One region of the Blautia sp. AM47-4 genome, then DNA from elsewhere that is predicted to be linked to it. Evidence: predicted binding sites of a transcription regulator. Region 1 holds the regulator's gene; the other holds the start of a gene.

Region 1 (4,216 bases):
CATCGGCAGCAGGAGCATAGATGCGGGTCAGCTCTTCTTTTTTCTCCAGATAGTAATCGTAATTTCCGATATAGTTGACGAGTGTCTGTCCCGTCAGCTCCAGAATCCGGGTTGCGGTCTGGTTAATAAAATAACGATCGTGGGAGACATATAGCACCGTTCCGGTGTAGTCCTTCAGTGCATTTTCCAGAATCTCTTTAGAGACGATATCGAGGTGGTTGGTCGGCTCGTCGAGGATCAGGAAGTTGGCGTTCGAGAGCATCAGCTTGGCAAGGGAAATTCGTCCGCGCTCACCGCCGCTCAAGGTATGAATCGGTTGGAAGACATCGTCGTTTGTAAACAGGAAGGCGGCCAGCACATTTCGGATTTCGGTGTTTGTCAGATATGGATACGCGTCGGAAATCTCCTGGAAAATGGTCTTTTCCATGTGGAGCACCTGATGCTCCTGATCGTAGTAACCGATCTGTACACGGCTTCCAAGTGTAAAAGAGCCGGCATCCGGGCGGATGACTTCGTTTAAGATCTTTAAGATCGTCGTTTTTCCCGTTCCGTTGTTTCCGATGATTGCCACGCGCTCGCCGCGCTTGATTTCGAAATTCAGATCCTGGAAAAGCGTCTGTCCCGGGAAGGCTTTGGAGAGGTGCTCGACGGTCAGCACATCGTTTCCGCTTGTGATGCGCGGTTCCAGACGGATCCGCATATCGGAGCGTACTTCGGTCGGCTTTTCCAGCACATCCATTTTGTCCAGCATTTTTTCACGGCTCTCGGCGCGTTTGATGGATTTCTCGCGGTTGAAAGATTTCAGCTTTGCAATGACTTCTTCCTGATGGTGGATTTCCTGCTGCTGGTTGACCCAGGCATGGTAAGCGGCTTCACGGAGCATTGCTTTTTTCTGACTGTAGGCGGTATAGTTTCCCTCAAAAGTTGTTACTTTTTTATTGTCCACTTCAACGACTTTTGTGACAACGCGGTCGAGAAAGTAACGGTCATGGGAGACGATCAGGACGGCTCCGCTGTAATTTAAAAGATACGTTTCGAGCCAGGAGATCGAGTCCATATCGAGGTGGTTGGTCGGCTCGTCGAGCAGAATGATGTCCGGTTTGGTAAGCAGCAGTTTACCAAGTGCCACGCGGGTCTTCTGACCGCCGGAGAGGGAGTCCACCTGTTTTTCAAAATCGCTCTCGGAAAAGCCAAGACCTTTTAAAACACCGACGACTTCACTGCGGTACGCGTATCCGTTTTCCAGTTCAAAGGTATGGGAGAGGCGGGTGTAGGTGGAAAGAAGTTCATCCAGCTCTGCACCGGATTTTGTATTCATATCACTTTCCATCTGACGGAGGCGTTCCTCCATATCGATCAGATTCTGTTTCGCGGTCAGCACTTCCTGGTAAATGGAAAGGTGTCCGGTCAGATCCTGATGCTGGGCGAGATAGCCCATCGTCTTTCCTTTGGAGAGGATGACCTCTCCCTCATCGGCCCTCATTTCGCCGATGATGATTTTTAACAGCGTCGATTTTCCAGCACCGTTGATGCCGACCAGTGCGGCTTTTTCGCGTTCTTCTATATGAAAAGATGCATTTTTGATAATTTCCGTTGTCCCGAATGCTTTCGAGATATTCTGACATGCAAGAATCATGTGGTTCCTCCAGATAACATATTTCTGTATTTTGACATAACACACCATCCTTATTATAGAGAGTAATACACAAAATTTCAAGAAATCTTTGACAATTTTCTATCAACCATATATAATATGAATATATGCAGGTGTAAATAAGGAGGAATTTATCTTGGAAGAAAAAGGAATTTCGCGGGCAGTTATCAAAAGACTTCCTAGATATTATCGTTACCTGGGCGAATTGCTGGAGGACGGAGTAGAACGGATCTCTTCCGGTGAGCTGAGCGAGCGGATGAAAGTGACAGCTTCCCAGATTCGCCAGGACTTAAATAATTTCGGCGGCTTTGGCCAGCAGGGGTATGGTTATAACGTGCGGTATCTGTACAGCGAGATTGGAAAAATCTTAGGTCTGGACAGAGTCCACAATATGATTTTTGTCGGAGCCGGAAATCTGGGACAGGCGCTTGCCAATTATGCGGCCTTTGAAAGAAGCGGATTCAAAACGGTCGGTATTTTTGACGTCAACCCGGTATTAAAAGGAATCTCCGTGCGCGGAATTGAAATCCGCATGGCGGACGAGCTTCCGGAATTTATCAAGGAACACCATGTAGAGATTGCGGCTTTGACACTGCCAAAAGCAAAAGCGGTAGAGATGGCAGAGATTCTCGTGGACAACGGTGTAAAAGCAATCTGGAATTTTGCACATACCGATCTAAACTTAAAACTTCCGAAAGATGTGATCGTCGAGAACGTCCATCTTTCCGAAAGTCTGATGCGTCTCTCCTACAATCTGACCAGATATGAGGCGGAGCATCCAAAGAACAATTAAGAAACCAAAACAAAAGCAGGAGAGTCTTCGGGAAACCGGAGACTTTTTCTGTTCACTTTCCGGATAAGGAAGGAAAAGGAGGAAAAGCGATGAAACGGATTCTTACAGCAGCACAGATGAAGCAGGCAGACCGCAATACGATCGAAACCATGGGGGTACCGTCCCTGGTACTGATGGAGCGCGCAGCGCTGTCCTGCGTGGAGGAGCTTCAAAATGGAACATGGGATACAGGAAAAGTCCTTGCTGTGTGCGGTCCCGGAAATAATGGAGGGGACGGTGCGGCAATTGCACGGATTTTAAAGACGAAAGGGGTGGATGCGGAACTGTTCTGTCTTGGAAATCCGGAAAAATACAGTGAAGGCATGAGAGCACAGAAGAAAATTGCGGAAAATTATGGGGTCCGTGAGGTTAAGAATCCGGATTTCCGGGAATATACTGTTATCATAGATGCCATCTTTGGAATTGGCGTATCCCGTCCGCTGGCAGGGGAGTACCGGAGGGCAGTGGAAGCAATCTGCGCAAGCGGTGTTCCTGTTCTTGCCGTGGACATCCCTTCGGGGATCCACACGGATACCGGAGAGGTCCTTGATGCGGCGGTGAAAGCCAGAGCCACGGTGACATTTGCCTGTGCAAAGCCAGGGCTTCTCTTTGATCCCGGAAAACGATATGCCGGAGAGGTCCTGGTCCGTGATATCGGAATCGGCTTTGATGCAGGAGAAGAGGAGACGCCCTGGTACGGTTCAGTGGAAAAAGAAGATCTGGACCGGTTTCTTACCCGCACGCCGATGGGAAATAAGGGAACCTTCGGAAAGGTGCTGGTACTTGCCGGTTCCGGTGCCATGTGCGGAGCCGCTGTTTTGTGTGCCAGGGCAGTCCTTGCATCCGGTGCCGGCATGGTAAAGGTTGTGACAGAGGAAAGAAACCGTACGCCGCTTTTCTGTGCCCTGCCGGAAGCAATGGCGGATTTCTGGAAGGAGGATGAGCCGCTTCCGGAAGAAGCCCTGCTGCAGGATCTCGCCTGGGCGGACGCTGTTGTTGCGGGACCGGGACTTTCCAAAAGCCGGACGGCAAAAGAACTGCTCGTTTTTACGGTGCAGCACACAGAAGTTCCTCTTGTTCTGGATGCAGATGCGCTGAACCTGATTGCAGAAGATGCAGAGATTCTTTCGGGCTGCCGGGCAGAAAAAATTTTAACGCCTCATGTAGGAGAGCTTGCACGGCTGCTGCACATGACCATTGCAGAATGCCAGCGTGACCCGGCAGGAAGCGCCGGAAGGGCAGCCGAAAAATACCAGGCCTGCTGTGTACGAAAGGATTCCGTAACCGTGACAGCAGAGGAAGGGCGTGAGCAGTATTACATAAACACAAGCGGAAGCAGTGCGCTTGCGACGGCGGGAAGCGGCGATGTGCTCGCGGGAATCACAGGCGCCTTTGCAGCAAAACGTCAGTGTGAAAAAAACGAGAAAAAAATCAGCCTTGCCAAAACAGCGGCACTGGCGGCATATGCGCATGGAAAGGCGGGAGAGGCTGCGGAAGAAAAAAGCAGTGCTTCCTATGTAACAGCATCCGAGATTATCAGAGGATTGCAGTCAATCTGAGCAAAGCAGATCAGAATCACGGGTTCCCAAAAAAACTCCGGGCGGACTTTTTTGAAGCGCCGGATGAAATTTGTGAATACCTCCGGAAAAACAGGCAATATTAAATACATGGAAACGATTTTAAAAGGCGTAAAACGCCGGATCGTTATCGTATGGGAAAGCAAAACGGAA
Region 2 (4,216 bases), on a different contig from region 1:
GAGCCGGAAGGAAAAGAAGGAGAGGACAGACCCGTTACCCTCGTAACGTATTTTTCGGGCGGAGCGGATCAGGGAACGCTGTTTCTCTGCAAAGGAGCTGCATTCAAAGAGGCATACTTAAAAGACGCCGTAAACCGCGGTGCTGTTGCCTATGTAAGTGAAAAAAAATACGAAGCGGGAAAAGAAATTCCGGCGCTCATCGTCAACGATGCCAGAAAAGCACAGTTTGTGCTGGGTGAGGCGTTTTACGATTATCCGGCAAAGTCGCTGCATGTCACGGCGCTGACCGGAACAAAAGGAAAGACAACGACAGCCTACTACCTGCAGTCGATGCTCGATGCCTGCCTGAAAAAACAGGGCGGAAACGGATGTGCACTGTTAAGTTCGATTGAATATTACGACGGAAAGACGAGAGAAGCATCAACGCTCACCACGCCGGAATCCCTGGAGCTGTGCCGTCATATGCGCAATGCCGTAGATGCAGGCCTTTCCCATATGGTGATGGAAGTATCCTCCCAGGCGCTCAAATACGAGAGAGTCGGAAACACGCATTTTGATACCGCCATTTTCCTGAACATCTCCAAGGACCACATCAGCCCGACGGAGCACAAGGATTTTGATGATTATTTCCAGTCGAAATTAAAGATCTTCGACCGCTGCACCTGCGCCTGCGTGAACCTGGACAGCGACCATATCGGGGAAATCCTGAAAGCTGCGGCAAAATGTGAGCGCGTCGTTACGTTTGGATCGAAAGAAAATGCTGTAATCCGCGTGAGTGATATCAAGCCGGGCAGAGGAAAATTCTATTTCCATGTGGCAGGACCGGATTTCTCGGAAGATTTTACCCTGCCGGTGCACGGAGCCTTCAATGTGGAGAATGCCGTAGCTGCCATTGCGGCTGCCTGGTCGATGGGAATCCCGGTTTCGCTGATCAAGGAAAGCCTCCTTGGCGTCACCGTTCCGGGAAGGATGGAGACGTATGAGAGCAGCGCGGGCGAGGTCACGGCGATCGTGGATTTCGCGCACAATGGCCTGAGTTTTGAAAAAATGTTTGATACCGTAGCACTCGAATATCCGGGGAGCCGCGTAAGCGTTGTGTTCGGAACCCCGGGCGGAAAAGCATTCAACCGCAGAAAAGATATGGGTGAGATTTCCGGAAAACGGGCGGACCGGATTTTCCTCGTACCGGATGATCCGGGAAACGAAGATCCGCAGGCGATCTGTGAGGAGATCGGCGGGTACATAGCAAAGGAAGGTGCATCCTTCCAGATCCGCATGGACCGCGGAGAAGCAATCCGGGAGGCGATTCTTGGCGCCGTACCGGGAGAGGTTGTTCTGATCCTTGGAAAAGGCGCGGACGTGACGATGCACGTCGGAAACGGAAATGTGCCGTACCGGTCAGATGCCGTCTATGCAAAAGAGGCGCTTGCCGAATATGGAAATGCATTTGCCGAAGCGGCAACGGCTCGTGAAACAGAAGAATAGAAGCAAAAACAGAAAAAAACAGAGCAAAAAAGACACGGAACAGAAAAATCCGTGTCTTTTTTGCGTCTGGCGGCAGCAGAAATGAAAATCAGACAGGAAATTTGGCGGATACATCCTACAAAATGTAGAAAAGAAGGACAGAAACTAGCCCGTATGACGAAAAGTTGTTAAAAATATAACGAACGAAAGTTAGACGTGTGAAACTAAACACAGAAAGCAAAAACCCGGGAACCATGCGGAAAAAGACGAATTCTGCGGGATGAAGGACAAAGCTGTAAGTTTTTGGAAAGAATTCTTGTGAAAAAGAACAAAAAATGGTATAATTGTATTGAAATATATCCAGAACACCCCTTCTGGAAGCGTACGGGCTCAGTGAGAAAAAAGATTTCACGAAAATGCTCGAAAAAAACACTTGTTAAATTCTTGTCATAGTGCTATGATAAGGAAAGTGAAAAATTTATCAATCACAAAAACCAACTAGGGGTATTTTAGAAAGGAGTATTTATGAGCAGCAAGATTACCATCATTGGAGCTGGAAGCGTTGGATCTACGATCGCCTATACACTGTCGAACGAAGACATCGCGTCTGAGATTGTTCTCATCGATATTAACAAGAAAAAAGTAGAGGGAGAGGTTATGGATATCGCGCAGGGTACCTGCTTCCGCGATCCGGTCTCCATCATCGCAGGTGAGTATGAGGATGCCAAGGACTCTGATATCGTAATTATTACTTCCGGTATTGCAAGAAAGCCTGGCCAGACCCGTATTGAGCTGACCCAGACCAACGTAAACATCTTAAAATCCATCACACCGGAAATCGTAAAAGCGGCTCCGAATGCCATCTACATCATTGTAAGCAACCCGGTTGATATCATGACCTACGTGTTTACAAAGATCTCCGGACTTCCGGAAAACCAGATCCTTGGTTCTGGTACCATGCTGGATTCCGCGAGACTTCGCTGCGGACTGTCTGAACACCTCAACATTGCCCAGAAAAACATCCACGCTTACGTATTCGGTGAGCACGGCGATACTTCCTTCATTCCGTGGAGCGGCGCTTACGTTTCCGGTGTCAGTCTGGACGAGTACTACGAGACCGTAGAAAAAATGGGCAGGAACGTAACCAAGATCGACAAAGATGCTATGCTGGAGTACGTAAGAACTTCCGGCGGACAGGTTATTGCAAACAAAGGAGCTACTTTCTATGCAGTATCTGTTGCAGTATGCAAACTGGTAGCAACCATTCTTTCTTCTTCCGATTCTGTAGCAACCGTATCTTCCATGATGCACGGTGAGTACGGCATCGAGGATGTATGCTTAAGCACACTGACCCTCGTTGGACCGAAAGGCGTACAGGGCAAGATTCCGATGCGTATGACAAAAGAGGAAGTAGAAAAACTCAAAGCAAGTGCCGACGCATTAAAAGCAGTTATCGCACAGATCGAGCACTAAGAGCGGGCAATAAGCTCAAAACATAAAATTTATGGCAGTGGCAGAAAGTGCGAAAGAGCGGTATCTCCCACTGCCTTAACGTGCGCCTGAAGAAATTTTCCGCCGGGTGTACATAAAAAGAGTACCGGAAACTTTTCCGGTGCCGGACAGAAGATACCGCAGGCAAAATGGAAACCAATAGGAGTAACAAGAAAGGAGCAATTCCATGACCTACAGTTATTTTCCGGGCTGTACGCTGAAGAACAAAGCAAAAGATCTGGATCACTATGCCAGAGAATGCGCAAAAGTTCTGGGATTTGAACTGGAAGAAATTGAAAACTGGCAGTGCTGCGGAGCTGTGTATCCACAGGCATCCGATGAAATCGCTACCAAACTTTCTTCGGTTCGCGCCTTAGCAGACGCCAAAGAAAAAGGACAGGATCTGATCACAGTCTGTTCCGCCTGTCATCACGTGATCAAACGCGTAAACGATGACATGGCGAATGTAGAAGACATTCAGACAAAAGTAAACAACTACATGGCTCTTTCCGAGCCATATCTTGGCGAAACGAAAGTACTTCATTATCTGGAAGTGCTGCGTGACGTCGTTGGATTTGACAAGATCAAAGAGAAAGTGGTAAACCCATTAAAAGGAAGAAAAATCGGCGCATATTACGGCTGTATGCTGCTTCGTCCGAGCACCACAATGCAGTTTGACGATCCGGAAAATCCGACAATCATTGAAGACTTTATCAAGGCCCTTGGCGCAACACCGGTCGTATATCCGATGAGAAATGAGTGCTGCGGCGGCTACATATCCCTCAAAGAAAAGAAAATGGCATCCAACATGGTAGACCAGATCATGGCATCCGCATCCTACAAAGGAGCAGAAGAACTGATCACTGCATGTCCGCTTTGCATGTACAACCTGCGCAATAACGGAACAAAAGAAGGTCTTCCGGTTACCTACTTTACCGAGCTTCTTGCAGAAGCACTCGGCATCAAAGAGGAGGTGCAGGCATGAAAATTGCAACATCCGATGAAATCCGTGCCATCGCCGGTGTGGATACCAGAAAATGTATGAAATGCGGTAAATGTTCCGCATCCTGTCCTGCTTATAACGAAATGGACATCCGTCCGCATCAGTTGTATCTTACGTACAGAACGGCGATGTGGAAGCACTGATGAACTCCAAGTCCATCTGGAAATGCCTCTCCTGCTTCGCATGTGTAGAGCGCTGTCCAAGAGACGTAAAACCTGCCAAACTGATCGAGGCAGTTCGTCTTTCCGTGATCCGTCA

Evidence for each region. The regulator Rex, encoded in region 1, represses fermentation and respiration genes when NADH is low (regulators of the CRP and FNR family bind a similar motif). The targets are predictions, from matches to a motif close to ATTGTTAANTANTTAACAAT.
Region 2: DW965_RS03905 (L-lactate dehydrogenase) is a predicted target of Rex. The motif match lies at 1,897-1,916, and genes of this name have one in related genera.

The regions. Positions count from the first base shown of each region.
Region 1 covers NZ_QUHY01000007.1:147,895-152,110, forward strand. The annotation lists gene DW965_RS06980 (ABC-F family ATP-binding cassette domain-containing protein) at 1-1,636, opposite strand, end outside; gene DW965_RS06985 (redox-sensing transcriptional repressor Rex) at 1,791-2,447, shown strand; gene DW965_RS06990 (bifunctional ADP-dependent NAD(P)H-hydrate dehydratase/NAD(P)H-hydrate epimerase) at 2,537-4,045, shown strand; gene DW965_RS20390 (hypothetical protein) at 4,109-4,216, shown strand, end outside.
Region 2 covers NZ_QUHY01000004.1:63,097-67,312, reverse strand. The annotation lists gene DW965_RS03910 (Mur ligase family protein) at 1-1,485, shown strand, start outside; gene DW965_RS03905 (L-lactate dehydrogenase) at 1,990-2,937, shown strand; gene DW965_RS03900 (CoB--CoM heterodisulfide reductase iron-sulfur subunit B family protein) at 3,143-3,940, shown strand; gene DW965_RS20725 (4Fe-4S dicluster domain-containing protein) at 3,937-4,101, shown strand; gene DW965_RS20720 (hypothetical protein) at 4,089-4,216, shown strand, end outside.